DNA from 3 places in the Paenibacillus anseongensis genome. Region 3 is predicted to be linked to each of the others. Evidence: riboswitches for the same ligand, from Rfam matches in the RefSeq annotation. Region 3 holds a riboswitch; each other region holds the start of a gene.
What was found. A riboswitch is a leader RNA that binds a small molecule or an ion and turns the genes downstream of it on or off. The one in region 3 is predicted to bind cyclic di-AMP.
Positions count from the first base shown of each region.

Region 1: it holds a riboswitch for cyclic di-AMP, as region 3 does, so the genes downstream of both, GON05_RS33165 (HAD family hydrolase) here and GON05_RS39745 (stalk domain-containing protein) in region 3, are expected to answer to the same signal.
Region 2: it holds a riboswitch for cyclic di-AMP, as region 3 does, so the genes downstream of both, GON05_RS33250 (KamA family radical SAM protein) here and GON05_RS39745 (stalk domain-containing protein) in region 3, are expected to answer to the same signal.

Region 1 is NZ_WSEM01000034.1:472,405-482,674, reverse strand. It holds gene ehuD (ectoine/hydroxyectoine ABC transporter permease subunit EhuD) at 1-557, shown strand, start outside; gene ehuA (ectoine/hydroxyectoine ABC transporter ATP-binding protein EhuA) at 575-1,393, shown strand; gene ectA (diaminobutyrate acetyltransferase) at 1,416-1,925, shown strand; gene ectB (diaminobutyrate--2-oxoglutarate transaminase) at 1,965-3,281, shown strand; gene GON05_RS33180 (ectoine synthase) at 3,271-3,651, shown strand; gene thpD (ectoine hydroxylase) at 3,675-4,580, shown strand; gene GON05_RS33170 (DUF2179 domain-containing protein) at 4,635-5,150, shown strand; cyclic di-AMP (ydaO/yuaA leader) riboswitch at 5,157-5,319, shown strand; gene GON05_RS33165 (HAD family hydrolase) at 5,383-5,793, shown strand; gene GON05_RS33160 (Ger(x)C family spore germination protein) at 5,820-6,905, opposite strand; gene GON05_RS33155 (hypothetical protein) at 6,902-8,011, opposite strand; gene GON05_RS33150 (spore germination protein) at 8,015-9,352, opposite strand; gene GON05_RS33145 (spore germination protein) at 9,534-10,270, shown strand, end outside.
Region 2 is NZ_WSEM01000034.1:487,676-497,945, forward strand. It holds gene GON05_RS33220 (cation:proton antiporter domain-containing protein) at 1-439, shown strand, start outside; gene GON05_RS33225 (DUF421 domain-containing protein) at 511-1,077, shown strand; gene GON05_RS33230 (glycine betaine uptake BCCT transporter) at 1,222-2,754, opposite strand; gene GON05_RS33235 (cation:proton antiporter) at 2,878-4,059, opposite strand; gene GON05_RS33240 (hypothetical protein) at 4,102-4,284, opposite strand; gene GON05_RS33245 (hypothetical protein) at 4,287-4,472, opposite strand; gene GON05_RS33250 (KamA family radical SAM protein) at 4,599-5,756, opposite strand; cyclic di-AMP (ydaO/yuaA leader) riboswitch at 5,987-6,122, opposite strand; gene GON05_RS33255 (TrkH family potassium uptake protein) at 6,244-7,602, opposite strand; gene GON05_RS33260 (GerAB/ArcD/ProY family transporter) at 7,695-8,786, opposite strand; gene GON05_RS33265 (hypothetical protein) at 9,186-10,010, opposite strand; gene GON05_RS33270 (hypothetical protein) at 10,011-10,270, opposite strand, start outside.
Region 3 is NZ_WSEM01000012.1:396,013-406,282, forward strand. It holds gene GON05_RS14300 (response regulator) at 1-313, opposite strand, end outside; gene GON05_RS14305 (sensor histidine kinase) at 366-1,427, opposite strand; gene liaF (cell wall-active antibiotics response protein LiaF) at 1,452-2,114, opposite strand; gene GON05_RS14315 (PspA/IM30 family protein) at 2,290-2,904, opposite strand; gene GON05_RS14320 (LiaF transmembrane domain-containing protein) at 2,932-3,231, opposite strand; cyclic di-AMP (ydaO/yuaA leader) riboswitch at 3,400-3,552, shown strand; gene GON05_RS39745 (stalk domain-containing protein) at 3,566-4,363, shown strand; gene GON05_RS14330 (GNAT family N-acetyltransferase) at 5,111-6,304, opposite strand; gene GON05_RS14335 (sporulation protein YjcZ) at 6,482-6,595, shown strand; gene GON05_RS14340 (molybdopterin molybdotransferase MoeA) at 6,687-7,955, opposite strand; gene moaA (GTP 3',8-cyclase MoaA) at 7,978-8,982, opposite strand; gene mobA (molybdenum cofactor guanylyltransferase) at 9,038-9,652, opposite strand; gene GON05_RS14355 (MOSC domain-containing protein) at 9,649-10,270, opposite strand, start outside.

The DNA.
Region 1 (10,270 bases), on a different contig from region 3:
CATGTTTACTTGGATTGCCGCTGGCACTTGTGCGTAGATCCAGAAACAGAATGATTTCGGGTGCGGCTTTCGCCGTAATGGAGTTTATTCGCAGTACACCTCTCCTTGTTCAGTTGTTTGTATTGTTTTACGTGTTGCCTATCTATGGTGTATCTTTCTCGCCGATGGTGACGGGTGTAATCGGTTTAGGTGTGCATTACAGTACGTATATGTCTGAAGTGTTTCGATCCGGGATAGATGCTGTTCCCAAAGGACAGTGGGAAGCGTCTAAGGCATTGAATTTTAGTGCGAAGCGTACTTGGATGAGTATTATTTTGCCGCAAGCCCTACCTCCAGTGATTCCCGTTATGGGAAATTATTTAATTACGATGTTTAAAGAGACACCTATACTTTCAGCCATCACGCTTGTGGAGCTCCTGCAGACAGCAAAAGCGATTGGTTCGGGTTCATTTAAATATTTGGAGGCTTTTACACTCGTTGGCATTTTGTTTCTGCTGCTCAGCTACCCTTCATCGTTGCTTGTGAGAAAACTCGAAATACACTTCCAGAGAAAATAACATAGGGGGTACTGCATATGAGTCAAGTCCCCATCGTCAGGTACCGGGATGTCAGCAAATCTTATGGCTCGATTCATGTATTGAATCATATTGACTTGGATATCTATTCAGGGGAAAAGGTGGTTGTGATTGGGCCGAGCGGCTCGGGGAAGACGACATTGGCCAGGCTGCTCATGACGTTGGAACATCCTACATCCGGGACAATTGAAGTAGATGGTGAATTATTATGGCATCAGGAAGTCAAAGGAAAGCTTATACAAGCTAATGAGCAGCATTTACACCGCTTACGGAGTAATATTGGCATGGTCTTTCAACATTTTAACCTTTTTCCTCACATGACGATTCTTAAGAATGTCATTGAAGCACCGATTCACGTGCTTGGATTGCAAAGGGCTGAGGCTGAGGAACGGGCAATCGAAATGCTGGGAAAGGTAGGTCTTGCGGATAAGCTCAATGAGTATCCTGCCCGATTATCAGGCGGACAGAAACAGCGTGTTGCTATAGCGAGAGCGGTCGTCATGCAGCCCAAAATTATGCTTTTTGATGAAGCAACATCGGCTCTTGATCCTGAATTGGTTGGAGAGGTGCTTTCGGTAATCAAGGATCTGGCTGCTCAGGGAGATATGACCATGATGCTGATTACACATGAAATGGATTTCGCGCGCGAGGTTGCCGACCGTATCCTTTTTACAGATGGAGGCTCCATCGTCGAGCAGGGAACGCCAGAGCAAATTTTTGAAAATCCGCAAAGTCCCAGACTACAGTCTTTTTTAAGCCGTTTTCGGCAAACATGGTTTATGGGAGGAATTCCGCAAGCTTCCCCATCAGCTGAGTAAAGGTGGCGATAAAGTGATCCAAATGAAAGTAAATAGCGCTTTTATTCGAAGTGTCAGCCAGCAAGATGGTCAGTATATTTGGCAAGCAGCAATAGATAGTGGAAATCTGGATGTTAACTCGGCATATTGCTATATCATGTTCTGCAAATACTTTTCTGAAACCTGCCGGATTGCAGAAATAGATGGCAAGGTAGTCGGGTTTGTGACCGCATTCATACAACCAACGAACCCAGAAAACTTATTTGTTTGGCAAATCGCTGTCAATGCCGAGCACAGGGGAAAGGGAATTGCCGAATCACTCCTTAGAGATTTAATCTCTGTTAAGAGTTGTGCGAAGGTCCGATATATCGAAACAACGATATCGCCTAGCAATGCTGCATCTATTCAACTGTTTTCCAAATTCGCTCAAGATTTGCATGCGTCGATTGTGAGGAAGGACGGTTTTCCCTCTTCATTATTTCCCGATAACAAACATGAGGATGAGCAGTTAGTTATCATTGGTCCCATTCCAAAGATTAAAAAAGTGTGTTAGTAAATCAAATTTATTTAACATTTAGGAGGAGATACTTAAATGAAGATATTGGACACTGGTAAACCTTCCTTGCATGTATTTGAAATGCTTGAATCAGAAGTTCGAAGCTACTGCCGATCTTTTCCTACTATATTTACGAGAGCTAAGGGATGTACGCTTTGGGATGCTGCTGGCGAAGCATATTTAGATTTTTTTGCTGGTGCAGGTGCGCTGAATTACGGACATAACAACGACGATATCAAGAAAAAGTTGATCGAATATATTCAGCAAGATGGCGTCACACATAGTTTGGATATGGCAACGGCTGCTAAGGAATCTTTTCTTGAGCAGTTCCAAAGGATCATCCTCCAACCAAGAGGACTCTCATACAAAATCCAATTTCCAGGTCCGACCGGTGCCAATTCTGTAGAAAGCGCCCTAAAGCTTGCGCGTAAGGTGACTGGACGTTCTACGATTATTGGCTTTACGAATGCTTTTCATGGCATGACGCTTGGGGCACTGTCGGTTACGGGCAACAAATTTAAAAGAAAAGGCGCTGGTGTACCTTTGCATCACACCGTTTCTATGCCATATGACGGCTATATGAGTGATCAAGTCAATACAATCGAATATATGCGAAATTATATTGACGATAGCGGGAGCGGGGTATCGCTTCCAGCCGCAATTATCGTTGAAACGATTCAAGGTGAAGGAGGAATCAATGTAGCAAGTATAGAGTGGCTGCGCAGTTTGGAGATGTTATGCAAAGAAAAGGGAATTCTGCTCATTGTGGATGATGTTCAGATGGGCTGCGGAAGAACAGGAACTTTCTTCAGCTTCGAGGCGGCAGGAATTAAGCCGGATATCGTATGTCTTTCCAAATCGATTGGTGGTTACGGCTTGCCTATGGCCTTGACTCTCATTGCTCCTGAATTGGATATCTGGGAGCCAGGAGAGCACAACGGTACGTTTCGCGGGAACAACTTAGCTTTTGTTACGGCTGCTGAGGCGTTGAAATATTGGAAAACGAATCAGTTCTCAGATGAGATTTTTGCCAAAGGGGAATTGCTAAAGAGTGGACTACAGGATATGGTCGCTTCATACCCACATTTGAAAGGCCAAGTTAGAGGGCGAGGTCTGATGCAAGGCATTGCTTTTGAGACTCAGGGTTTAGCAGAGAAAATTTGTGAACGGGCTTTCTCCAAAGGATTGATTATGGAAACATCTGGTACGGATAGTGAAGTGGCTAAAATAATGCCTCCTTTAATCATAACTGAAAGCGAACTGAAGAACGGTCTTGAACTACTGTACACCAGCATCAAAGAAATTGCGGCGGAATCATACAGCGGAGAATGGAGGAGAAACAATGATCGTTAGACATCTCAATGATATTGCGGGCACAGAATTAGATGTAGACACGAAAACTTGGAGCAGCAAAAGATTACTTGTAAAAAGCGACCGAGTAGGCTTTTCCTTGCATGACACGACCATTAAAGCAGGTACGGAAACCGAAATATGGTACCAGCATCATATTGAGGCTGTGTATTGCATTCAAGGGGAAGGTGAAATCGAGCTGGCGGAGAGTGGAGATATATACCAGATCAACGCTGGGACCCTTTATGTTTTAAATGGTCACGAGAAGCACTTCCTGCGAGGGAAGACTGAAATGCGGATGATATGTGTGTTTAATCCACCAACTACAGGTCGTGAAGTGCATGATGCTCAAGGCGCATATCCATTAAGCTAAATCACGAAAGGCGGTAGAAGACCATGATGACATCCAAAGGACAAGTGGCATTAAATCATTCCAGTATGCAAGATACGTACCCGTCAAGAATTTATGAGGAACCAAATCTCTTGGAGAGGCAAGACCCAGTCGTTTATGATCATACGATCACTCAGTCCGTAATCAATGAGGAGCAGCTAGCTTTTTATGATAAGAATGGTTATTTGTTTCTAGAGTCCTTTTTTGATCAAAATCAGGTGCAGGTATGGAAAAAGGAGTTAGCAAGACTCTGGGATCAAAGTCGTCTTCTTGAAAAACCAGAAGTAATTAAAGAGCCTGGAAGTGATGAAATTCGATCCATCTTTGCTGTACACCGAGATGATGAAGCATTCAAACAAATCGCTGAGAATAAGCAGATCGAGGCCATAGTTCAGCAAATTTTGGGTAGTAATACTTATGTGCATCAATCTAGAATAAATTTCAAACAAGGCTTTACAGGTAAAGAATTTTATTGGCACTCGGATTTTGAAACCTGGCATGTGGAAGATGGGATGCCGCGGATGAGAGCGCTCAGTTGTTCTATTGCTCTAGAAGATAACACACCAAATAATGGTCCTCTTATGGTAATACCAGGTTCGCATCGTACATTTGTTTCCTGTGTAGGAGAAACGCCTAATGACAATTACAAGACATCGCTTCGCCGTCAGGAATATGGTGTACCTGACCAGAATAGTTTGAGATACCTGGCGGGGCAAGGGGGGATCATTGCTCCAACTGGAAAAGCTGGATCCATCCTATTGTTCGATTGTAATTTGATGCATGGCTCCAATAGCAACATTACCCCAGATCCGCGAAGCAATGTTTTTATTGTTTACAATAGTGTACTAAATAAGCTGAATGCGCCTTATTCCGGCAAACAACCTAGACCAAACTTCATCGCTAGTCGGTAATTATCAGGTTGGGGCCCGCCTTTCGGCGGGTCCTATAATCGAAAGGATGATGTTGTGTTCACGATCATATGCAGCATTCTTGTGATTCAGATCGTCTATGTGTCTTGTTTTACACTTCGCATGATCTTGACCCTCAAAGGTGAAAAATACACGGCTGCTGCAATCAGTATGCTAGAAATTCTTATCTATGTGATAGGTCTTAATCTCGTTCTAAAATATGTAAACCAACCTGCATGTTTAATCGTTTATGCAATCGGATATGGATTAGGTGTGCTTGCTGGATCATGGATCGAAGAAAAACTGGCTCTAGGATATGTTACGGTTAAAGTTATTACAGATGAGCTGCATCGTTATATGGCGGCTTATCTTCGCAAAGAAGGGTTTGGTGTTACCTCTTGGGTTGGTTGGGGAAGAGATGGTGAGAGAATGGTTTTGGAAGTTCTCGCACGTCGCAAAAATGAGAAGTTTTTGTATGACTGCATCCTGGCTATTGATCATAAAGCATTCATTGTCACTGTGGAGCCCAGAAAACTGCATGGCGGTTTCTGGTTAAATGCTACACGTAAATAAATTGTCATCTTGATAACGCTGAATCCTGACATTCAGGAGCGGAGGAACCATAGTAAACTGCTGCATGCTATTTTATGCACAGTGGGGTGAATCACGGAATCCACCGTGTAGGGCGATTCTCACGTCCAAATCCGACAGCTAACTTCGTAAGCGTATTATTGGTGTGGTTACGAAAATAACGGCGTAAGGCAGTTGCTTTCGTTGCCTTCCATAAGGAGGAGAAAAATTGAATATGTCTGAACAAACTTGCACTGAATATGTTTTGGTTTCCGCACCGAACCGAGCGGGAAAGGAATTTATCAACTTACTAAGAACGAAGGGAATTCAATATTACGCGATTACGAATAACAACTACGGAAAAAAACGCTTGGAAGCGATGGGTGTTGATCGTATTATTATGGTGAATACCGAAGATGTAACCAGCTGGACTCCGCCTGAGATACGAATTAGTAAAGTATATTTATTTGAAGTTAGTTTTAATCTATGCTGTCGATATATTCAAATTTGTAAAGATTGGAATCCGAAGTCCATACATGTGATAACAAAACGTGGGAATGCAAGAGTGACTTACAGAGCTCTAGGAGCTGACCATTTTACATACATCAATAATAATCAAGAAGCATCGCTCCTGCTGCTTCCATAAAGATGCACCCGGACTTAACCTCTTCTTTAACGGACAAGTCCGGTGCTTTCAATAATGATTTGAGAGTTAACTTCAAATTTGATTTGAGAGTAGACGTTTTGCCAATGTTCCCAGTCTTCCTCTTTGCCGAAATATTGACTCAGATAATGAAGTCCAAAGCCGTAGGGGTCAACCTTGGCATTGCGGATTTTATATAACAATTCTTGTGTGGTACTGTTTACGTTTTTTTCAAGCATTTTTTGGATCTGAAGAGTATTGGCGTCCATGACCGTAATTGGGCTTTGTTCAATCATTCCGTTTATTTTGAGATGAAGACTGACGATAGGAATGTCATCTTTCGATATAGAAACATGACGCGACACCCTCGACACGTAAAAGGCCAATCGCTTTCCTTTATAGTTAATAGGAATACCAGATCGGCTAAACTCATTCGCACTCATGTTATACAGTTTTGTTTCTTTCGGGTCTAAGACAAGTTTTTCTTTCATTTTATCAAGTAAAGAAAGCTTCTCGACAACATATGAATCCCCATCAAATCTAATGATGGGAAGGTAAGGATCAAGTCCCTTTTCTTTAAATCGACGGAAATTATCGAAGAGAAGAGCAGTCACGGTGTAAGGTGAAACCGTTCCTTCTTTGCCAAAGGTTAAGTAAAAGGAGTTGCCCGCCAATCTTTCTGTTGATGGATTCTCTTTTAGCAGTTTGTTTGCGCTCGGTTCGGCTAATGCCATATAGGCTATCAGCTGAATGTCTCTTCTTCTGGCAAGCCAATTGAGCGGTTCTTCCATCGACTCTTTTACTAGGCTGTTACCGAATAAGAACATCCGGCAATGTCCGAAATCGAGCTCTTTATCGACATGAGCTTTGATATTTCTAACTGCTTCGGCTATACTTGGGGCTTCCAAATGCTCGATTTGACTCTCCGCTAGCCCTTCACCAATCTTGGATGCTGGTATCGCGAGGCGAAGTGTTACCAAATAAGGATTTTCCTTATCTCCAGTCCAATCCACCCCCATAGCTACTACAAAGAATCTTTTATCAATGTCCTTAAAGCTACAACCTCCAAGGCAAAAGCAAAGGTAGAGCATAATGACAAGTAATAATATCCTCATGAAAAGGCGTTCTCCTTCTTTTTTCTCCATACAAAATAAAGCATCATAAAGACGAATATCATTTCAGTGAAAAAACGGGCCATGAGCCAAATCTCAGAGATAACCTGGTTTCTTTCTACGTTTACAAAGCGCATAAAAATGAAAGACAAGATCCCAGCACCTAAACCTAACCATATATTTATCTTGGGTACCGGCTCTTCTTCTACAGCTACTGAATGATTAATTGTATATCTAATGAACATGATGGCTGTGTGCCAAGTGTTCATAACAAAGAGCAATGATATTCCAGTGAAGAGCAGTAAAAAGACAAATAAAACCCGATTAATGAATCCATACTCCATAATCATGGAATCTGCCGTCATACTCCAAATGTAAACGTAATCGCCAACACCAACTGTACCGTGAAATCCGATAGGCACGAAAAAAGTAACCAATAAGAAGAAACATCCGAATAGGGGAACGACCCAACGATTTCGGAAGTGAAATCCATCGCTATGCAAGCGATTAAAAAGAACTAGGCTGAAATGACCAGAAAACAGAAATGTGGCCGAAACAATCGTTTTGAAGGATGGTGGTTTGTTTACATATCCAGCAACGTATCGGACTGCGTCCCAACTAAAGTTTTCATTAACCATAGCTTTAACTAGAAATAATAGAAGGAAAGGAGAGATGATAAGCATCATGATTTCATGTATAAACTGGACGGATCGGGTTGACCGGGTACTCGCCCATAACGCAGCACTAACCATGAGAAATAAATTTATGTAAGGATTTACGTCTGGATAAAAGAACATTCGAGCTGTCTCTGAATAGGCATATATAACGATGATTCCGGCTGGAAGCCAGATAAATAAACCTACAAACAAGGTGTTGACAATGGTAAACCATCTTGGGAGGTATAGATCGCATATTTCCGGAAAGCCTAGTCCAGGAAACCTTTCAAAACAAGCCATTATCACGAATGAAATGATGGAGCCAATCACCATTGCTAAGAGCATACCTGAAATTGCGCCATTAAAACGATCTCTTATGAGTATTGTTGGAACGAACATCATGATATTAATCATTCCAACATAGAGCACATGATAATAAGTATATCGAGACATCGATTAGTTGCTCTCCTTTCTATAGTGATGAGCTTTCGCTTCTAACTTTGGAATGTAGTAAGCAAAATAGGGGAGACCAAAACTTCTAAGATTACACCAATAAACTATTAATGCAAAGAATGAAACTACAACCCCTAATAAACCATAGAAAATTGAGACTATCACAAAGATGTATTTAATAAAACGTACCGAATAGCCAAAGCCGTTGTTCGGTATTACGAAATTAGAGATTGCAACAACTGAAGTGACGATAATCATGATGCTACTAACCAAGCCCGCCTGTTGAATGGCTTGACCCAGAATTAAACCGCCAACGGTTGTTGCCGTAGAACCGATATAACGCGGCAAGCGAAGGCTTGCCTCATTCAACGCTTCAATCATAAATAGCATAATGAAAACTTCAATAAATGATGGATAGGGGACCACTACTCGACTGCCTGCAATCGAAAGTGTTAATTGGACGCGAAGTATCTCTGGATTATATGAGACAATGGCTATATAGAGGGCTGGTAAGGTAATTGTAAGGAGCATGGCAAAATATCTAAGAATAAGCAGAAATTTGCTCATCCAATATGATTCATAATCATCATCCATCGCATGGAGAAAATCGATTAGTCGAACAGGAAGAAGCAGACCGAAGCGACTTCCGTCCTGCAGCAGGGCTACTTTTCCCCGTTCGATCATAATTGCAATTCGATCAGGTCTTTCTGTTTGGAGAATGATTGGGAATAGCCTGTGTCTCTTTCCCGAAAGTGCCTGTAAGAGTTGACCCGCTGCACGGAGAGTCCTGATTTGTACACTGTTTATCCGCTCATTTAATAAATCCAGTACCTCATTATTAATTAAATTTTTATCGTAAAGAACACTAATTCGCGTTTTTGAGTGATCTCCTATGATGTGTTGCTCTACTGAGAGAGAAGGTACATTATATCGCATGCGTATAAGGCTGATGTTAAGATCTAAATCTTCTGTGAGAGCAGTCTGAGGACCTTGCAATGATGCCTCTATTTGAACGGTATCAGGCTTGTCCTGAAACTTCCGTTGGACATAGAAGCGAAATACGGTGTCCTCAATTTTGAATAAGAGCGTACCATTCAGCAGCAATTGTGTCCAATATTCAGTCTGATTGGCTATCCCATAATTGGGATTAGTGTTAATCATGCGTTCAAATTCTTCAGGTTGGAAACAATAGGAATATGGAATGATCAACCCATCTTTAATCAGTGTCTGATCACAAAGCTCAGGGAAGTAAACAAGCTCCATCTGGATGTATCCGTTATCCAGTGTGTCATAAAAGAGATCGGATGGATTATTTAGTTCAGCAAGAATTTGTTCGATCATGTTATTCCCTCCAATTCCTTACGTTACCATATTAGCTTTCCCTGTACATGGATTGAGCATACGAAATATAACTGAGTTAAAGCGGATCTTTAATCATTATAACAACCTCCGTCTTCATGAAATAAATACGGGGGTATTTGTTAATAATAGTAAAGATTTATTCAAAGAGGGTGATGATAACATGAAAGAGACTCATGATGATGAGTTGGAATCTGGGGATTTTGAACTGAGTGTTGCCCAAATTAAAGATTATTTTGCTTGTACGGAGGATTTAAAGGTTCAAAAGTTCATTTATAACAGCCAATCGTGCTCATTGTTATACCTTGAAGACCTTGTAAAAACAGAGTTAATGCAATCAAATGTTATTAAACCATTGCTGGAATCAAACTCTGGAAATATTGAACAGATTTTTTCATCAATTGAAGCCAAGAAGTCGTCTGATATTCATCAAATAGGGAAATATTTACTTGATGGATTTTGCGCTATTGTGATTGAGAACGAAGTAGCTGCAATCATGATGTCTGTTGCTCAAACGCAAGGCCGGTCAATCCAAGAACCCAAAGATGAACAAATCATTAAGGGATCACACGAAGGCTTTGTAGAAAATATAAGTACGAATATTTATTTGCTTCGCAATCGGATCAAAAGTCCCAAGTTGAAGGTGAGGTATTACACCTTAGGCAATGTCACGAATACGAAAGTGGCTATGATCTATATGGAAAACAGAGCCGACCCTTTAATAGTAAATGAATGTGAGAAGAGGATTTCAGCTTTCGATCTTGATTATTTATATTCCGTAGGTAACATTGATGAAATGATCGAAGAGCACCCCTTATCGCCTTTTCCGCAATCTCTGCAGACCGAAAGACCTGATAGAGCAGTTTCTTATTTAATGGAAGGGAAAATAAATATTATCGT
Region 2 (10,270 bases), on a different contig from region 3:
TGTTGTCATTGCAACAATGGATGATGCCTTTAACATACAACTGGCAAATAAAATGAAGACAGAAGAGCCTGATAAAAGGCTCCTGGTTCGCATTGAAGCGCCAGAAGCTCAGGCTGATATGGCAGGTACAGGGCTCGAGGTGTTTTCCACTTTATTCGCGGCTCGTACTGTGCTTCGAGCATTAATTGACAGCCCCGGCGCACTGAAGCTAATAACAGAAGAAGAAGGTACTATTTTCGAAGTGCAAATCCATCATCTTCCCTATCGGACAACTCTCCTACGCCAACTACCTCGATTAGAAAACATATTAATTTTACGAATTTACCGAGGACAATCGTATCTGATCCCCCACGGTAACACAGAAATTCGTCTTGGAGACCGTTTATTAATTAGCGGAAATGCCGAGCAAATCGAAGCATTTCGTGAAATGGTTACCTGAGTTAGTAATTACTAGGATAGAATTCTTGAAATTGAAAACACTATGGTAAAATATTCACGGAGGAAAACTCAATGTGGACGATTGTTTGGAATTCAATCGCTTTGGCTTTTGTTGGAACCTTACTATTAAGAATTGCTGGTCGAAAATCCATATCTCAAATGACTACTCCTCAGCTCGCCATCTTATTATCCATTGGTTCTATCCTTGGTTCAGAAGTTGGCGACAAAGGATTGGCTAATTCCATTTTAGGTACAAGTATCTTCATTGTCTTTTTAGTGTTTATGGAATGGATAACGCTCAAATGGAAAGTTGCCGAACACCTTTTAAAAGGAAAGCCTATCTTCGTCATATCTGACGGTGTATTAAACATTAAAAATATGAAAAGTATTCGTCTAAGTACCGAAGATTTAGAGAAACGCTTACGTATGGCAGGAATCAGCCGTATTGATGATGTCAAGTCAGGAACTATTGAAGCCAATGGAGAGCTAGGGTATGAGTTAATGCCACATGCTAGACCTATAACCATGGGTGACTTCGAAAAATTTATGTTGATTAATTTTCCTAATTTATCTGTCCAAAACATACAGAGTCAAGAAACAGATACTCTCTTTACTGAATCAAAAAATAATATTCATTAGGAAAAGCGAAGTACAAGAGTAGCCAGTTGATTACCGGCTCTTCTTGTACTTCATTTTTTGTATACTGACGTTATCCTTTACCCACTTTGAAAAAGGTGATATTTTCAACTTGATACCTAAAGATTCTCCTCAGGATCAAACTAATTAAGTTTCACTCTGTATGCTCAAAAGTTCATCCAATTTCTTCATGCGCCTATCGTCTCTGCTTCTTAATGATTTCTCATCTTGCCTGAGTGCGATCATTAAGGATACACACATGCCTATGATAATGATGGCGAATGGGAGCGCAGCGATGATAGAAGCCGTCTGTAAGCCACTTAGGCCTCCACTAATTAACAATACAATCGCCATGGACGATTGCAGCCCCCCCCATACAATCTTGACTTTGTTCGACGGATTAGGATCTCCTTTCGTAGAAAGCATTCCGAGAACGAATGTAGCAGAGTCGGCAGATGTAATGAAAAAAGTGATAATCAGAATAGTAGCTATAAGCGCTATGATATGACCTATGGGCAGCTGCTGTAACGTTAAGAACAAAGCAGATGTAACATCTTGTTTAGCCGCGGCAGCTATCGGAAACTGATCAAATAATTCCAAGTGAAGCCCTGTTCCACCGAATACGGAAAACCACATGAAGCTAAACAGGCTAGGCACTAAGAGTACACCTAAAACAAATTCTTTAATCGTTCTGCCTTTGGATACTCGGGCGATGAAGGTGCCAACAAAAGGGCCCCAAGCGATCCACCATGCCCAATAAAATAAAGTCCAAACACCAACCCAGGTTCCTTGTGTAAAAGGAGTCATTCTCAAGCTCATATACACAAGATTCTGCAGATAACCACCTAATGTCGATGTAAATAGATCTAAAATAAACGAAGTTGGACCAACTAGGAATACGAATGCCATTAATAAGACAGCAATGAGCAGATTTGCATTGCTTAATATTCGGATTCCCTTATCTAATCCAGTAGTTGCAGAGATTAAAAATAAGACAGTTACAATGCCAATAATGACTACTTGAACCACAGGTTGAATTGAAATACCAAACATGTGATTTAAGCCACCGTTAATTTGAAGTGCTCCCAGTCCTAGCGAAGTGGCTACTCCGAATGCAGTTGCAATAATAGCAAGGATGTCAATAACTGCTCCAATTCCTCCCTCGGATAGTTTTCCAATTAAAGGCGAGAAGACAGCACTTATAAGCCCTTTTTTATCATGCCGGAATTGGAAATAAGCTAAAGTAAGCGAGATTATTGTATAAATAGCCCATGGATGAACCCCCCAGTGAAAGAAGGAATACCGCATTGCCAAGCGTGCAGCCTCTGTAGAACCTCCAGTCGCTCCTTCAGGCGGTGAAAGATAGTGTGATAACGGCTCAGCTACTCCCCAGAAAACAAGGCCAATCCCCATCCCAGCACTAAAAAGCATGGCAAACCAAGATATGGTTGAATATTCGGGTTCATCTTCGTCTTTCCCTAGCTTAATTCGTCCATACTTACTAAAAGCCAAATAAAAAGCGAAAACCAAGCAGCCAAAAGTCGAGATCAAAAAAAACCATCCAAAATTTCTTATTGACGAGTCAAAAAGCGAAGTTGCTGTCGCAGCAAACTGAACAGGAGCAAATGCTCCACACAATACAAAAATTAAAATAATACCTATTGAAATAGATAGAACCATATTCTCATACCTTTCTTTTCGAGAGTCAGATATAATTTTTACCTACAGAGGGAATTTGATGCACAAATAAAAAACCACTTCGAGATCATTTCTTCTCAAAGTGGTCTATGTCCATTTAGTGGTTTACTTAACTTTAAGTCTTTTTACAAGAGGACTTATTGTTGTTCCTTGAACTAGCAGTGAAAAAACTACATTACTAAACGTCATAGCCAATATTATGTCACGGCCATCAAAACCCGGAGAAATGCTCAAGATTAACGCAATAGACAGTGATCCTTTTAATCCGCCCCATGCAATAATCGGCTTCCAGATGGCAGGTATTTCTTTATCAAAGATAAGGGCAATATAGACAGCAATAAATCTTGCCGTCAGAACAATGAGAATGCTTCCACCGATTTGAATCCACTTTTCAGAGAAATCAATATTTGAAATTTCAAGACCAACCATGAGAAAGATCAATGCGTTCGCAATAAAAGCGATTGTTTCCCAAAAGGAGTCCATTTTATCATGTGTTAAATCGGACATGCCGATATTTTTACCGTAAGTTCCTAACAAGAGTCCTGCAAAAACAACCGAAATGACACCGGAGAAATGGAACATTTCAGCCAACTCAAATGCTCCATAGAACAGGACAATTGAAAGCCCGATCTCCACCAGGTAATTGTCAATGCTTGAGGTTATTTTTGAGGCCATGTAGCCTGTTACAACGCCAATGACTATGCCTCCTAGAACTACTTTAACAAACTCCAATGATCCATGTAATACACCAGACATGCTTAGTACCGTTGTTACCAAGGCTATTTTAAAAAGGACAACAGCTACTCCGTCATTCGCCAAACTCTCTCCTTCAACGATAATGGACAACTTCTTGTTCAAACCCATTGACTTAAAGATCGTTAATACGGAGACCGGGTCTGTGGCTGCCATCAATGCACCAAAGACAAGCGACTTTTGTAAGTCCAGGTCCAATAAGAAATATGAAAGCCCGGCTACCAGAATAAATGTTATAAACGTTCCTAATAACGCCAGTAATAATATCGGACGTTTGTTTTCCTTGATTTCTCCAAAAGGAAGCTTTAGTGCAGCATCTCCAATTAACGCTGACAGGAAAATTAAAATCACAGCTGTTTGAAAGACATGATCCGAAGTCACATAGGTTTTAAATTCATTAAGAACCTGAATGGGGAAAATACCAAGCAAAAGCCCCGCAACAACAAGTAAGGTTGGATAAGGTTGTTTTATTTTATCTGCTACATAAGCGATCGCAACTGCGATTCCGAGCAGTACAAGCCAGTAGTGGATCATTGAAACCTCCTATGATGAGCCTTGCTGTTATTATGTGTAAATTTATGTTTCCTTATCTCCACTACAATTTTTCGGTTGAGTTTTAAGCTTACGTTTTGTATGTACATCTCTTATCGTCGGTTCTTTTAATTCATTTAATGGCCGCTTCCACCCATCATCACATATACAAAAACCATCTTCATCTTTGAACAAAATTTCGATGACCTTTCCTTCTGTTGTTTTCATAATCATAATGTTTCAATCCCATCAGCCTTTTTTTCTACAGCATATTTTTCACAAATAGTTTCCTCTAGCCTCTGTAATTCTTGCCGTCTTGTCTTGGCATTTAGCCGACCGCTTACATTATTTGCTTTCTTATATTCGATTTCTTTTAATTTTAAGTAATCGATTCTTTTTTGAATTTCTTCTAACATAGCGTATGTGGTTAGCATAACTTCCCCCCCAAAAAAATCTATATCACTTAATTTGTACGTCTAATAAACAAGAGGAGCCCCTAAATTGACAGACTCCTCCAAGATGATCTTCTTTATTCTTTTGGCTTAATGTAAAGGCAAGTCTGGAAGATCATTTGCAGAGATCACACTGGTTGCTATTTTCTTTGGTCTGTTCCAAAGTTCTTTACTTCCAGGTAGATCATCGAACCAAGCAGCGTCATCAGGGCAATCTAATATCATAAATTTTCCATATTGCTGATCGCGTGACTGATGATATTTTAAATATGCCTGGCCATCTTCAATTGCTAGTATTTCAATTTTACCAGATGTGTGACTCATGGATAGTCTCACTCTTTTCCCAAGACCGGATGTTAAAGACTTCGCACTTTCAACTAGCCGGTATACTCTTTCTAAAGGTAATACAAACTCTCTATTACCGGCAACAGGACGATTTATAAAAAAATAATACGGCGTTACTCCTGCCCATGATAACTTATCAAGTAATTCAGCTAGGACCAGAGGATCATCGTTAATTCCTTTAAGCACAGGGGTCTGATTGACAACGATTGCGCCTGCATTATGTAAAGCTTCAAAAGCTCTTTTTGCCTCTTTAGTAATTTCTCTTGGGTGATTAATATGTGCCATCACATAAATACGCTTATCGACTGTAGAATATGTTCTTATAAGTTCAAGTAAAGCTTCGTCTTCATAAATCCTCATTGGATTAAAAACAGGAATTTTAGAACCTAACCGAATAATTTCTACATGGTCAATTTTACGTAATTGTTCAATTATTTTCCTGAGTTTCGATGTTGCTAGAATTAAACTATCTCCGCCAGTCAACAATACATTATTAATTTCAGGATGGCTCTCAATATATGCCAATCCGGGATCAACGTTTGTAACTGCTTCTTTCACGTCATTTCGAAACAGCCTTTTGCGGAAGCAATATCGGCAATAGGCACCGCACACTTCAGAAACTAGTAATAAGGCCGTTGTTTTATATTTATGTTGACAACCAGGGACAACATAGTTTGTGTCTTCATCAGAAGCGTCCCAACGTCCATACTCCGATAATTCACCTTCATTAGGGATGATTAGCTTTTTTATCGGATCGTTCGGGTCAGACCAATCAATCAAATTCAAGTAATAATCATTCACACGAAATACGAATTTTTCCGTAATTGCTTTCAGTTTACTTCGTTCCTGTTCTGGAATCTCCGTGATTTTATCAATATCGGTAATATATTTCGGCTGTGCCATAGATGATCCTCCTCGAAAAGCAAATATTCGTTTTTTTGGATGCTTAATTATTCTAAACGATATCCTCCTTTGTCTAGATGGTCATGGATGGGTGTAATAAGACAAATAAAATAGACCCGCATGACGGAGTAGATCGTAAAAAAAATACGATCTACTCCGTTATGAACAGGCCTAATTAAACAAAAAGACCCGTTCTACGGGTCAAAAATGCAATTATTTGCATAATAAAAAACTGACCCATCCACTGCTGACGAGGTTAGCTGCCGGGCTCGGGAAAGATGGTTCCCTACATGAAGATTCGCCCCAGAAAATTGGTTCCCCCGCTTTCCAGAATTTATCAATCCGGAAATTAAGCGTAGTTTTATATTACACAACAATGTTGTATTCGTCAAACATCACACGAAAATTTTCATTACTATAAAATCTAATGTAAAAAGTAAGGAGTGTTAGTTTACTTGTTATATCAAAAAATGAAAACCGATTTGCTTCACCCAATCATTAATTTTTCTTCAACATATCGATAAGGCTGCTTTTTTATGGATTGTGAAAAGGAAAATGCAAGAGTTAATGGACCTAATCGACCAATGAACATTGTAATCATGATGATGATTTTCCCAATTGGAGAAAGTTCATAGGTCAGCCCCATTGACATACCTACTGTGCCAAAAGCAGAGGTAACCTCAAACAATATTTCTAAAAAATCCTTCTGTAATTTATGTTCGGTTAAAGTAAGCAAAAATGCGGAGCTAAGCACCACAAATAGGGATATGATGATGACTGCCAACGCGCGAAGGACCAAATCTTGAACTATTCTTCTCTGAAAAAGCTGAAGTTCTTCCCTCCCACGAACAATTGTCAACACCGCTAACACTAATATTGCAAAGGTACTCGTTTTAATTCCACCACCTGTAGAACCAGAAGAAGCTCCTACGAACATTAAAAAAATCATAAAGAACTGTGAAGCCGCCATCATTGAGGCAATATCAATTGTGTTAAACCCTGCTGTTCGAGGTACTACTCCTTGAAAGAAGCTTGCCCATAACTTCTCAGATAAGCTAAGACTTCCAAATGTTTTGGGATTAGCTATTTCGATAAAGAATATAACTAGTACCCCTAATACAATTAATATAACCGTAGTCGTCAAAACAACCTTTGTATTAAGAGAAAGTTTGCTCCAGCTTTTTTTGTCATACACATCTAAAACAACTGTAAAACCGATGCCACCCAATATAAACAACAAAGCGATCGTGATGTTCACCGTCGGATCTCCGACATACCTGCTTAGACTATCGGACCACAAGGCAAAGCCTGCATTATTGAAAGCTGAGATGGAATGGAAAATGCCATAATAGATGGCACGTGCAGCCCCAAGGTCATTCGACCAGCGAAGAGTCAGTATTAATGCCCCTAAGGATTCTATTATCAAAGCGATCATAAAAATACCCAATATGAGTCTAACGACCCCTTGAGGCGATGACGAATTTGTTGATTGCTGTATCAGTAGTCTCTCTTTTAAACCAATTTTTTTCCCCATAATAATAGCCATTAACACGCCAAAGGTCATGAATCCTAAACCACCAATTTGAATCAAAATCATGATGACGACCTCGCCAAATGTTGAAAATGCATTAGGTGTATCAACAACAATTAACCCCGTTACACAAACTGCTGATGTGGAAGTAAATAGTGCGTTTAAAAAACTAACACGCTGTCCATTCGCAGCTGAAACAGGGAAGTAAAGAAGAACAGCACCGATTAATATTATTAATGCAAAACCAATTATTATAATCCTAGGAGAGGTTAACTTAAATTCCGATACTTTCATTTTACTCTTTTGATCATCCATCAACATACTCCTCAAGTAAATTTAATATGTAAAAATTATAACTGTAAATACCTTCAAGTTAAAACTTAATGTAATCTCATTTCGCCTGCCACCTATATATTTTTTTTCTGACGTATAACAGCTACAATCATTAAAATCAAAGGATACACAATCGTGAAGACTAGCCCCCATTTACCAATAATTTGTATGATTGCATACATCTGCAGCAAGTTTTGTGGAAACATTGCAATAACATAAATAAATGGTACGAGAAAAAATGTAAACAACCTGTGATCGTGCAATCGTAATAATTGACTCATAAAATTAATAGCTAAATAGTAAGACGAAAGCAATGTTGTAAATACAGCAGTTACCCATACAGCTAGAAAAGCGCCATCTAGACGTTCCAAAATGTTGGCAGGCAATGATGTGGTTTTAGCTAATTCCAAGGTTGGCCAAACAAGCTTTTTAATTTCTTCTGACCCGAAGACACCAACCGTGGCAATTACGATGAGGAGATACAACGCTCCAGCTATTGAAATTCCTATATAACTTGCAAGCATAGCTTTTTCTGGTCTCCTCATAGCTGGAACTATTATTGTTATGACAAAAGAACCTTGAAATAAGGCAGCCATCGTAATCCCACCTTTAAAGATACTTTTAGGATCATTCCCCCATGGTGGTAACAGGTTGATCAGATGGGCATCTTTTAGCGAGAACACGACAATCAATAACGCAGGGAATATGATGATAGGGAAATAAAAATGATGGAAATACGCAAAAGTAGTGATATCTGCGCGAGCCGAAAGAGCTGCTAGCAGCAGCATGACGATAACTGTAACCTCAAGCGGAGTCTTCGCTAAGACAGAAGTAACGACGACCTCCCCAAACTCACGTGAAGCAAGAGCTGCTAGAAAGCAAAAAAGGACAATTATCATCAAATTGATTATTCGAGCAACCCAATTCCCTATTAAGCCTTCGCTATATTGAATTATAGATTGCGTGGGAAAACGTATACCTAGTTTCGTTGTAAGCCAAAGTCCTAGTAGACCAACTAAGAAGCCAAAAAGCGTTACAAGTGGCGCCCCTGAATCAGCAGCCCATACAGCAAAACGCGAAAGAGCTAGCACACCCACCCCAACAATTGCGCTAATTAGAATTATTGCAGTTTGAATGATTGTGATTTGGCGATTTTGTCCCTCCATAATTGACTCCTCCTTACGAACCAATTTCTAGAACTAAATTTCTCAAAACCTCCTCGCAGGCACCTCTTAGATCCATATTTTTCCTCAAAGTAGAAATTATATGCAATAATTAACTTATTATAAGGCATACATTTTGAATGTACTAAGTCTCGAAATCGTGTTGAAGACTTGCACTCGGAACAGCCTTCCCACTCACTCCCTATTCAATTTGTAAATGATTTTTACAAATTTATTTTTCCGTGGTACATTGAATTAACCACAACACAAATGGAGCCCTTAACCCAGAATCGCTGAAATCAGCGCACTGGTGACAGGCTCCTAGGTGTTCAATGAATGAGTACACACCATTTAACTTTAAAACTTTAAAATCAATTCAACTCATTTGTTTTGTCACCTCCATCACTCAGCATTTTCCCCTTGACTAAGATGTGATAGTTGTTTTAATTTAGAGCACCAGTATTCCTTTTTCATTTTCTCCTTTTTGATAGTCATAATTATATATCTTCTTTGCACATTAACTACTCGTCTTATACCAGCAAGTTCATGCTTCGACAGAAAGCCTCTCGATCTAATCTCATCCATCCTGTCCAAGTTAACTCTTGCGCATCTAATTATTGTCCTCACATCAAAATGTTCAAGTACCATATCTGTTCTATATTTTTTCGAACCTTCCAGAAATGAGAATGTACCACACTCAAAAGTTAATTTCTTTGATGTCTTTAACTCTAGAGAAACAAGAGCCCTTAACTTCTCAATTTGCCATATTGTATTTAATCGTTCAAATTTAGTATTGCTTTCTTTCCACATTGCAACTTTATCTAATAAATCTAACTCGTTAACATTAAAATCGAACAATGGGATGATCATAGACTGTTTAAAGTGATTACTTGGAGTAAACCGCAAGTATCTTTTTCTATGAGCTGGGACATGTGCTACTCTTCCTAATTCCTCCTCAGTTAGATCGCTGCTTTTAATACATGTTATTACTGGGAGTATCCCTATATTATAAAGCAGTGCGTTTAATTCATCATGATCATACTCATAGACTATTGAGTTTTGAAACTCTCCAACAACACCTAGTTCTGCCCAAACAATCCGTTTTAGATCTAAACTATCCTGTTCTTCACGGATTAAATTTTTTAATAAACGCAACCTTTCTTCTTCCTGTTTAAGTTCCATATAGGAACCATCAAAAATAAATCTTTTTAATTCGTCCAGGCCCAATTAACTCATTCCTTCTAACAGATTTTTACACCTTTTAATTCTCGAAACCGTCTCTTCTTTGAAATAGTACCTTTTCCTACCGTCTTTCATAACTAAAGTAAAATCCGCCTTAATGTCCTGTTCACGTAATATTCTCCAAAGCTTCTTTTCTCCAATCTTTAGTATTTTTGTCACATCGTTGAAGTGAAGCCCTTTTTCTTCTTGTCTTCTCCTTTTTAATAAATCCAGACATGACTTAAGTTGCCCCTCGTCATAATAAT
Region 3 (10,270 bases):
AACTGAAGGCTCCAGCTTCAATCACTGGATACATTTTCTCATCATCCAAGAAGCTAGTCAACACAATGACTTTACACTCCGGGTACAGCTGCAGCAGCTTCCGGGTCGTTTCGATTCCGTCCATACCTTCCATGACCAAATCCATCAGCACGACATCCGGTCGATATTCCTGGGCCAACCGTATGCCATCTTGCCCGTTGCTGGCTTCTCCGACCACTTCAATGCCATCTTCCGTTCCCAGAACAGCGGCAAGCCCGATCCTCACCATTTCATGATCATCGACAAGCAAGACTTTAATCAATGTATCGTCCATTTGCTTCTCCTCTCGTCAGCAGAACTATTTTCCACTACCATCAATCAAACCGCTATACACTTTCCACTGCATCTGTAGCTAGAATCGGCACTCGAATTTCGATACGCGTCCCCCGATCAGGAGCTGTAATAATGTCAACAGAGCCGCCAATTTCGTTAACCCGCTCCTTCATAGATACGATGCCGTAGGAGGTAAGCTTCTTCGCATCCAGTTCAAAACCAACACCATCATCACGGATTGCCAGACGAACGCCGTCAGCGCGGTGCAGCAGCTTAACTTCGAGCTTATTCGCTTTGGAATGACGTAATGCATTCGAAAGAGCTTCCTGTACGATCCGGAACAGGTGATCCTCAATGCCTTTATTTAAACGAATTTCTTCGTCCATATCCCACGTAATCGCCATCGGCACCTTGGCCGCCAGCTCTTTGAGAAGCTCAACAAGCCCTTCGGACAATCGTTTTCCTTCCAAATGGATAGGCCGCAAATGAAGCAGCAGCGCCCTCATCTCCGATTGCGCAACGGAAGCCATTTCCTCAATCAGATGAATCTGTCGTTTGGCTTTCTCGAAATCCTTGTCCAAAGTCCGGCCAACAGCCGTTGCGGTCATCGAAATCGCGAACAATTGCTGGCTTACCGCATCGTGCAGCTCCCGCGCTAATCGCTGCCGTTCTTCAATAACAGCCGACAATTTCGCTTTCTCTGCAAGCTCGGCATTATTGTTAGATAGTCGTTGCAGGGAAGTAACCTGCTCCTCCCAACGTTTCATAATGCGACCGAGCTGCTCGCCGAGACGCCCGATCTCATCTTCGCCATTCTGGAAGCCTTCACGGGCGAAGGTCCCTTTTTCAAGCAAAATCATCGTCTCCATCAGCGGCTCAAGCCGGCGTGTAATCCGTGAGCTGTTCCAGTAACCATACCCTGCGCCAATGCCTCCGATAATCACGATGGCCATGAAAACGAATTTCACACCTTCTTGCCAGCTCGTAAATGGTGTGATTAGGTTGTTTGAGTTCATAAAATAGATGATAGCGCCAAATACAAAAAAACTAAAAATAATCGATTCAGCCATACTGCGCCATATCATATTCGTTAATCTGCGTTTATAGCCGTCCAATATGCGCTGAACCTCCTCTAGACGTTACATCACTTTAATTTTAATATCTCCTACAATATACGAAAGCACAAGTTTCACGCGGTGGTCGCAGCTCTCATAATTGGACGATTGCCAATGTAATTTGTTCATTACCCCTGACTCACGCTCACTTGCGACCTGAATTTGGCCAAATGTAACGGATGCTCCTACTGAGACGCCAATATCATCTGGTACCTTTATATCTACATCGCCTATCACACCTTGCAGAATAAGCGTTGTTTCCTTTTGCTCTAGTATGGCAAGCGAGAGATCGATATACGTCTCCCCGATAATGTACCACGTTGAACTATTGCGCATAATCCAAGGCTCACGCCCCAAGCGAACGCTGTCCATCAGCTTCTGCTTCTGAATATAGGTATCATCTTTATGCACTTGCTTGGACCGTATGAAAAAGAATCCTAATGAAATCAAAACGATCGATAAAACAATCGTAATATGATCACCAAACAGAATCACAGCCCCCACGCCGATGAGCACAAAGCCTTTGCGCTCTTTGCGGGAACGGACCCGATGAATGCCCAGCAAGACGAGGATTATCGCAAGGATGGGGAAAAAGCCTATCGTATGATCCAGAAGCAAAAATAGACCGGCGCCAATCAGCACTAGGGCTGTATTCCGGTTGCGGTTGTTTTTGGTTTCTTCGCCCATCGCTGCACCTCCTCTGGCTGCCGATTAATTCGTTCATATAGATTCCTAGCATACCATAAGAATGGACAGCCTCCAAGATGCAAATCCTTGCCCAGCAAGGCTCTAGCATGAGGAATGGAGGCCGGAATCCGGCTGCGCCGCCTACTGTGCGCGGCGCAGTACAATCACGCGAGGCTTATTTCTTGTCGCGCCAATTCTGCTGCAGCTTGCGCAGCTCCTGCTGGAGGTTGTTGCCAGCCTCCTTCAGCGTCTCTTTCGACACGCGCCCCGCCACGCGCAAGCCTTGCAGCGCTTCCCGGCCGAGCTCGCGGCCGGTCGCTTCCAGCTCGCGCAATGTTTCGCGAGCTTCTTCCTTGGACAGCCCGCTTCGCGGCTGTCCCGTTCCTGCTGCGCGGCCGGCACGCAGCGCCGCCAGCTCGTCTGCGAGCGCCAGGCAGACGTCCTGGCTGCTCGCGTATTGCGCGCGGTACTGCGCGCAAGCAGCTTCCAAGCGCAGCTTCTCTTGCAGCGCCATGCGCGCCAGCTCTTCGTCGCCTGCGCGCATGGCCAGCTCGGCCTGCTCGGCGCGCAGCTGCGCCATCTCCTGCGCGTCGACGCTTTGCTTGCGCAGCTCAATCGTACGCTGCAGCGCTTCCTCGTAGCGCTCCTCCAGCTCGGCGATGCCGCGCGATGCTCCGGCGTGTCCAGCGTGGCTGGAGTGGCCGCCTCCCCGTTCATGCAGGTCCAGCTTACTTGCTGCCTCCTGCCAGGCCATATCGGCCATTTTACCAATTCGATCAAATACGCTCATGATCCACACCCCCTATGTTCCTGTTGATTAAAGTCTGAACTCCGCCGAATCATTTTGTTTTTTTAGCAAGCGATAGCCGTAATACATCAACCACACTGCAAACACGATCGCTAGAAATCCAGATAATTTTGTAATTAATATCAAAGCGCCAATACCAAAAATCAGCCATCCCATCTTCTTGCCATGAGTTATCCCCACATAACCAAGCCCCACCATCGCCACAGGAACCAGCAGTCCCATGACATGAAAATGCATGCCAATTTGATGCATACAAATGAGAAAGCCTACTGCTATCAGAATGAGCGCCCAACTTTTTGATCGATTCATGCTCACTATTGCACCGCCCTTCGCGTAATCTTCATGCTACTATCGTAGCCGAAATGGATTCACGTCAAAACGGACTCCCGACTGTTTTTGTACCTAGACCTAAGTCCAGTATGGTCTAAGACCTCTAACCATATTTTGGGCGTTGTTTCCATTATTCTATCAATGATAGAATATTTGAAGCCGAGTCCGGTGCACAGACAAAGTGCCGGTACGGGGGACGATTTACATGGGGTGAATATTTGCTCTGTACGCAGAGCAGACTAGGGAGAACCTTCTTCCCGAACCCGTCAACTAACCTCGGAGGCTCATTTTGAAGGAGGATTACCAATTGAATATGTTTACAAAAGGGTTAGCGTGCCTTGCTGTGTCCGCCACAGTTTTGGCAGGAGGCTTTCTTTCCCCATTTCCGGGACATGCTTATGCAGCAGCCGCGAGTATGGACGTGAAAGTGCAAGTCAACGATGACCTGGTTCAATTTCCGGATGCCCAGCCTTATTTGGATGACAACCACGCTACACAAGTACCGATCCGTTTCGTAACAGAGAAACTGGGTTATGATGTACAATGGCAAAAGGAAGGCGACGCAATTAAAGTCACACTGAACAATGACAAGCATTCTATTTCCTTGGTGTCAGGTCAAAAAGAGGCCGAAATCGATAGCACTCCTGTCGAGATGGACACACACGCTGAGTTCCAAAATGGACGTGTCTACGTGCCGCTTCGGTTCTTAAGCAATGCTTCCGACATTCCCGTTCAGTGGGATGCAAGCAGCAACTTAGCGATTTTAAGTAAAGACGGCAATCATCACGCACCTGATTATGAGCTATTTGAGTCAACAGCTTACTCCGCTGATCCTTCTGAAAATGGAGGCTTTGGAGCATTGGACTATATGGGGAATCCATTAGGAATCGGAACCGTCGCTGTAGATCCATCGGTTATTCCACTTGGATCTAAGCTCTATATAGAAGGTTATGATTTCAACGGCCTGCCAAAAGGCGGCATGTATGCTTATGCAACGGATACCGGTGGTTCCATCAAAGGCAAACGCGTTGATATTTACATTCCAGGCTCCCAGCAGTCCTTACGCAAATTCGGCTTCCAAACTGTAAAAGTGTACAAACTAAACCCGTGATGATCACGGGTTTTTTAATTTTGATGAACGTACTGAAGGCCTCGCGTGAACTGTGATGCTATTCCGGGCAAGTCAGGAATCTATGGATCTATTCGGTTGAATCGCCTCTAAGGAACTGTAGTCCGCTATTATTGCGGAAAAACGCGCATTTCTCTTTCGCGACGAAACTACAGGCTCTTATTTGTCCTCAAAATGGTGCAATTTTCAGGACATCAGTAATCGGCAAAATAACGAAACTGTAGTTCCCCTCGGGTAGCCGAAAAGGTGTTTTCCCCTGAAATAAGGCCCCACAGTTCCCTGAAATAGCGCCCCATCTCCCTTTCAGGTCGTGGGGAGCTTGCAAGTGCAGTGAGAGAGCCGTGCGAGTGCAGCCCGGAAAACTCTCAGCGGAACTACAGTCCGCTATTTGTTTGAAAAGCTCGCTTCCGATCCAGCGAGGGGAACTGGAGTCCTCTATTTCCTCGTTTTCGGCTGAAAAGCGAGGAAACATGGGGAAATAGGACCCCATAGTTCCCCTAAGCCAGCCGAGAAGGCGGTTTTCCCTGAAATAGCGCCCCACAGTTCCCTTTCAGCTGGTGGGGAGTGTACAAGTGCCGTGTAAGAGCCGTGCGGGGGCAACCCGATTCAGGCCGGGAGACGTGCGAGTGCAACCCGGAATCCTTCAGCGGAACTACAGTCCTCTATCTCCTCATTTCTCCACAGATAGCGCACTAACAAAAAACGGCCCCGGAACACCGGGACCGAATCCTAAAAGAAATCCGCCAAATACGTCGTACGCTGCGGAATAGCCGCTTCCAACCGAGTCACAAGCTCCTGCGAGCCTTGAAGCCGCTCGATTTTGGCCATAAAGCCCGCCTTTTGATAACTCATAAATAAGGCAGTCAACGTTTGAATACTACAGCTCAGTATACGCTCATCCGCTGGTTGCTCACCCTCAGCTAACTTGATGACCTCCGCTTTTTCCCCACCACTGCCTGTGAATTGCAATTGGAAAACGCCATCGTTCCAGTCCGCATGCGGATCAGAAATCCGCAAATAGATCGGCTCAACCTCCTTGCGCGGTTCAAACCGATACTGCTTCAAGAAAGCTTCCACATCGATAATACGCGCCGAAAAATACGTGATTTTCTCCTGCTTGAACTTAGGATCATGTACCAGGAAAGGAAGCTGATCATCCGCTGGCGCTTTAACCTCCACCCTCGAGATCATGGAATCATGATCGGCTATGAACTTCCATAACCCGCGTCTCGTTTCTTCATCCAGAAACACCATCTCATGTATCGTCGCCGTATACTCTTTTACTTGATAAAAGACGTACCCCGTCCGTTCACCCTTGGCATTTACATAGAGGGCTACCGTACCTTTTTTGTTTTTAAAATATCGGTTGTTCCACCAACTTGCGTCCCGCTCCATCATTCCATTGAATTGCTGGGCATACTTCTCATAAATAGGATTCAAAAGCTCCCATTCCCTCGTCACACGAACGATTGAACTGCCTTCGGGAGCATGGAATTTCGGAAGTTTATCCGAAGGAATTTCATATTTCAGGTAGTCAATATACGTCTCCCAGCCATACTTCCGATAAAATTCGAACTTAAACGGAGATAGAAAGGAGACGGTCTGCCCTTGCTCTTTCATCACCTTGAGCGCCTGAAGCAGCAGCTTCGCGACCATCCCGTTGCGCCTGTACTCCGGCCATGTTGCTACTCCCGCAATACCGCCCATGGCAAAACGCTGACCATTCAGCCACGTATGAAATTGGTTAATTTGAAGCTTAGCAGCTAGTTTCCCCTGAACAAAATAGCCCCAAATTTGCTTTGGATCTGTCCAACTGCTGCGATCATCCTGCTCTTCTGCGCTCAGCTCATATTGAAAAGCAAACTGGGATAATGCAAGACTTTCCGGCAATTCCTGTTGTTCCAATGTTCGAATTTCACTCATTATGTATCACCTCATGTACAAGTATACTGGAAAATCATTGACAATACCTATGCCTAATTAGGCGCTCTCCATTTAGAAATCAGGGCATACGTCCAATCAACGAATGTCTCTACGTCATATGATGTTGATGTATAGTGATTCAACCCACTTAAATACTTAAGAACCGGAGGGGATACTATGTCATATGCAGCTGGTTGTGGTACTGGGTACGGATCTGGATACGGATCTGTAGGTGTCGTTCTTGTCCTTTATGTTCTGCTTGTTATCATCTTGGCTACTTTCGCAATCTAATTTTGCTTTCATTCTAACCTGACAATTCCTTGTAAAAAGACCTGCCTACACCAACTTCTTTGACAGAGGTGAGTGATCGGCAGGTCTTTTTTTATTTGATCGGATAGATAAGAACACGTTCGCCCCTCGCAAAACCTGAGCCTCCGGCAGGCAGTTGAATCAAACAATCCGCATCTTTAATGGAAACCATGATGCTGGACTTATCAATGCCGGAAGGCTTAACCCGCAAACAACCATTCTCCACATGTGTTGTCCCTCGGACATAACGCGGGAATGCCGAGCCTTTGTCGTAATCCACATCCAAATAAGCTGTCATGGCTTCCGGGCAAGGCGATGGAGAGCCTGACATCGCTTTAATCAGCGGCTTGGCAAATAGCTCAAAGCCTACAAACGATGCGCCCGGATTACCGGAGAGCGAGAGCAGCAGCCTATTCTCCCAAAAAGCTGCGCTCGTCGGCGTGCCTGGTCGCATCGCCACTTTATTAAACAGGAGCTTGCCCGCAAACCTTCCAAACAAATCCACCAGAACATCATAGTCACCAACAGAGACACCACCGGAAGTGATGACAAGGTCAACCTTGGCTAATGTCTCCAGCAGTGCGATTTCCACCTCTTCTACATTGTCCGACAGCGCCTGCATGATCACCGCTTCTCCGCCCGCTGCTTCGACTTGCGCAGCAAGCATGTAGCTGTTGCTGTTCCGAATTCGCCCAGGCTGCAGCGCTTCCTCAACATTCAATAACTCTGAGCCTGTTGAAAAAATCGCTACTCTCGGTTTGCGGAAAACCGTCACGTAGGAATAACCAAATGTCGCTAATATCGCCGCTTCACCAGGCCCGATTTGTGATCCTTGCGGAAGCAATAACTCCTGCGCAACTATTTCCCCGGCAATAGGAGTTATGTTGCTGCCCATGGGTACATTTTTCTTTATGCAGACCTGAGTCGAGCTTACCCCCGCATCCAGCAAGGGAAGCGCATCCGTCATTTCCAGCATCACCACGCAATCCGCTCCATCTGGAACAGGCGCTCCCGTCATGATCCTGGATGCAGATCCTGAATACACGGTAAGCTCAGGAACCGTTCCGCTTGGAATATGCTCAATGACTCGCAAAATAGCAGGATTGTCTGGCGATGCCTCTTCAATATCCGCAGCGCAAACCGCGTAACCATCCACGCCGGATCTGCGAAAATGAGGCACGGGATGATCGGCATAAATATCCCCGGCTAATCGCCTGTTGAACGCAGCGGACAACGGTACAATTTCCGTTTCGGTAAGTTTGACATATTCGGAAAGCACGCTTCGAGCTTCTTCCACCGAAATGACTTTGCGCCCGAATTTAAGCTTCACATCGCTATTCACTAACGTCCGTTCCTCCTATGGGCTAACCGCCAATTTGCGACATCCGGCGAAGTGTTGGTGTATGAGACTGGCTTTCATTCAGCAGTGCCTGCGCCATCTCATGATTTTGCGGCTTGATGTCCAAAGCACGGAAGAAAAGGTCTTCCATTGCCGAATCATTCCCAATATAAGTTCGAACATTGAATTCATCTGACCAATACAAGCATGGCTTCACATTACCATCTGCCGTAATTCGCAGGCGATTACAGGTCTCGCAGAAGTGGTCGCTGATCGGATGAATGAGCCCGAATGAACCTTGTGCACCTTCGATCCGGAAGTTTTGAGCAGGCCCGTTCCCATACACGGCGTCCGAGGCTATCGCATTCCAACCTTTTTCCTTGCAACGATCCAATACGGTTGACAAGGGCAAATACCGGCTTTTCCAAGCCTCATCCTGATGCCCGATCGGCATATATTCTATGAACCGAACTTGAATCGGACGATCCATCGTCATTTGTAAAAAGTCTTCAATTTCGTCATCATTCATGCCCTTCATAAGGACAACATTCAACTTGATCGGGGTAATGCCCACACGATAAGCTTCTTCAATGCTGGCCAGAACACGGTTAATATCGCCACCTCGGGTGATGAGTGAGAACCGGTCTGCTTTCAAGGAATCCAGGCTTATATTCACACGGGTTAATCCTGCTGCGCGAAGCTTTTCAGCTCTTGAAGCAAAATAAATCCCATTCGTTGTCAACGCAATATCTTCAATCCCGGGTATTTGGGAGAGCATGCCAATCAGTTGTTCCAGGTTTTTACGCACAAGCGGTTCTCCGCCGGTTAATCTCAGCTTTCGGACTCCCAGTCCAGCCAGCACGCGAACAACCTCGGTGATTTCCTCGAATGTTAACAGCTTGTCATCCGGTTCAAATTCCATTCCTTCTTCGGGCATACAATAAACACAACGAAGATTACAGCGATCCGTAACGGATATTCGCAAGTAATCGTGCATGCGTCCAAAACGATCCATCAACAGCTTCGGCATGAAGTTCACCTTCTCTCCAGTCCATTATGACACATTTTTCTACTAAAACCTACACTCATGATAGATTCTCTAACATAAACTTGTATTCATCCGGTGTATTCACATTCGTTACAAACTTTGACGGCAGATTTAACTTTTCAAAAAAAGCATTCTCCACAGGCAACCAGTCGATATGATCCAACAATCCCATCAATCGATATTGCTCCTGCTTTAATAGCACCTCAGCCTCAGATCCAACTAATCTGGAGTATATCCCATGGAGCGGATGCACCTTGCCATCTATGACCGGAATAACTGCATCAACATTGGCTTCTTGGCACAATTGTCTCATAGCTTCTGCGGCTTCGGATGAAATGAACGGCATATCACAACCGACAATCCACATGAATTCTTCAGTTACGGCTTGCGCAGCTGCATGAATTCCGCTTAGAGGCCCTTTTTGAACATATATATCTGACACCCATTGTACATTCATAGGAATAGAATTAGTTGCTAGAAGTAACTGGAACGCCTCGGGTTCATTCGATACGACAATCGTCTGGTTGCAGATACGGGACATTTCCGTAAGCTGACGAAGAAGCAAGGGCTGATCTTGAACAGGAAGCAGCGCCTTGCTTCTTCCCCCCATGCGGCGATTGAGCCCTCCGGCCAAAATAACACCTGTCATCATAATTCGAGTTCCGCCAACCGTTTCGTGAAGGATTTCTTCCAGCTTTCTGACAGAGCTTCCGTTTGTACGAGACGTTGAGCTCCATCCTTGCTCATTTTATCGTGATACTTGATTTGATTCGCATAGGCCAGCGTAACGCCGTCAGCATCTTTGGCGACAAGCTTCACTTGTGAACTTCTCGAGAGAAACCCTTCTTGCAAAACTCTGAAATAGAAACCGGTAAATCCTGTTTCTTGCATTTGCAGAGGAGTTTTAGCCCACTCCAGACGTTTGCCTACTTTAAAACAAGGCTGGCGCGGCTGCGAGACCTGAACAATCACTTCGTCAATAGCATAAATGTCACCAATGCAAACGTCCGTCTCCAGAAAACCGCGCACCGTTAAATTTTCACCAAAAGCACCCGCTTCCAGCTTGCGGCCAAGCACTTCCTCCCAGTAAGCATAATGCTCCTCGGGGTAAACACACAGTGCTTTATCAACGCCGCCGTGCACCGTTAAATCGGCTTGCCCGTCCCCGTCCAATTGGGTTTTGGACACATACAAAGATGAGCTGACCGGGGACTTGTATATGCCCGTGACCAGCTCTTTGCCTTGATATTCAACAATTTGTGGTTTGCCC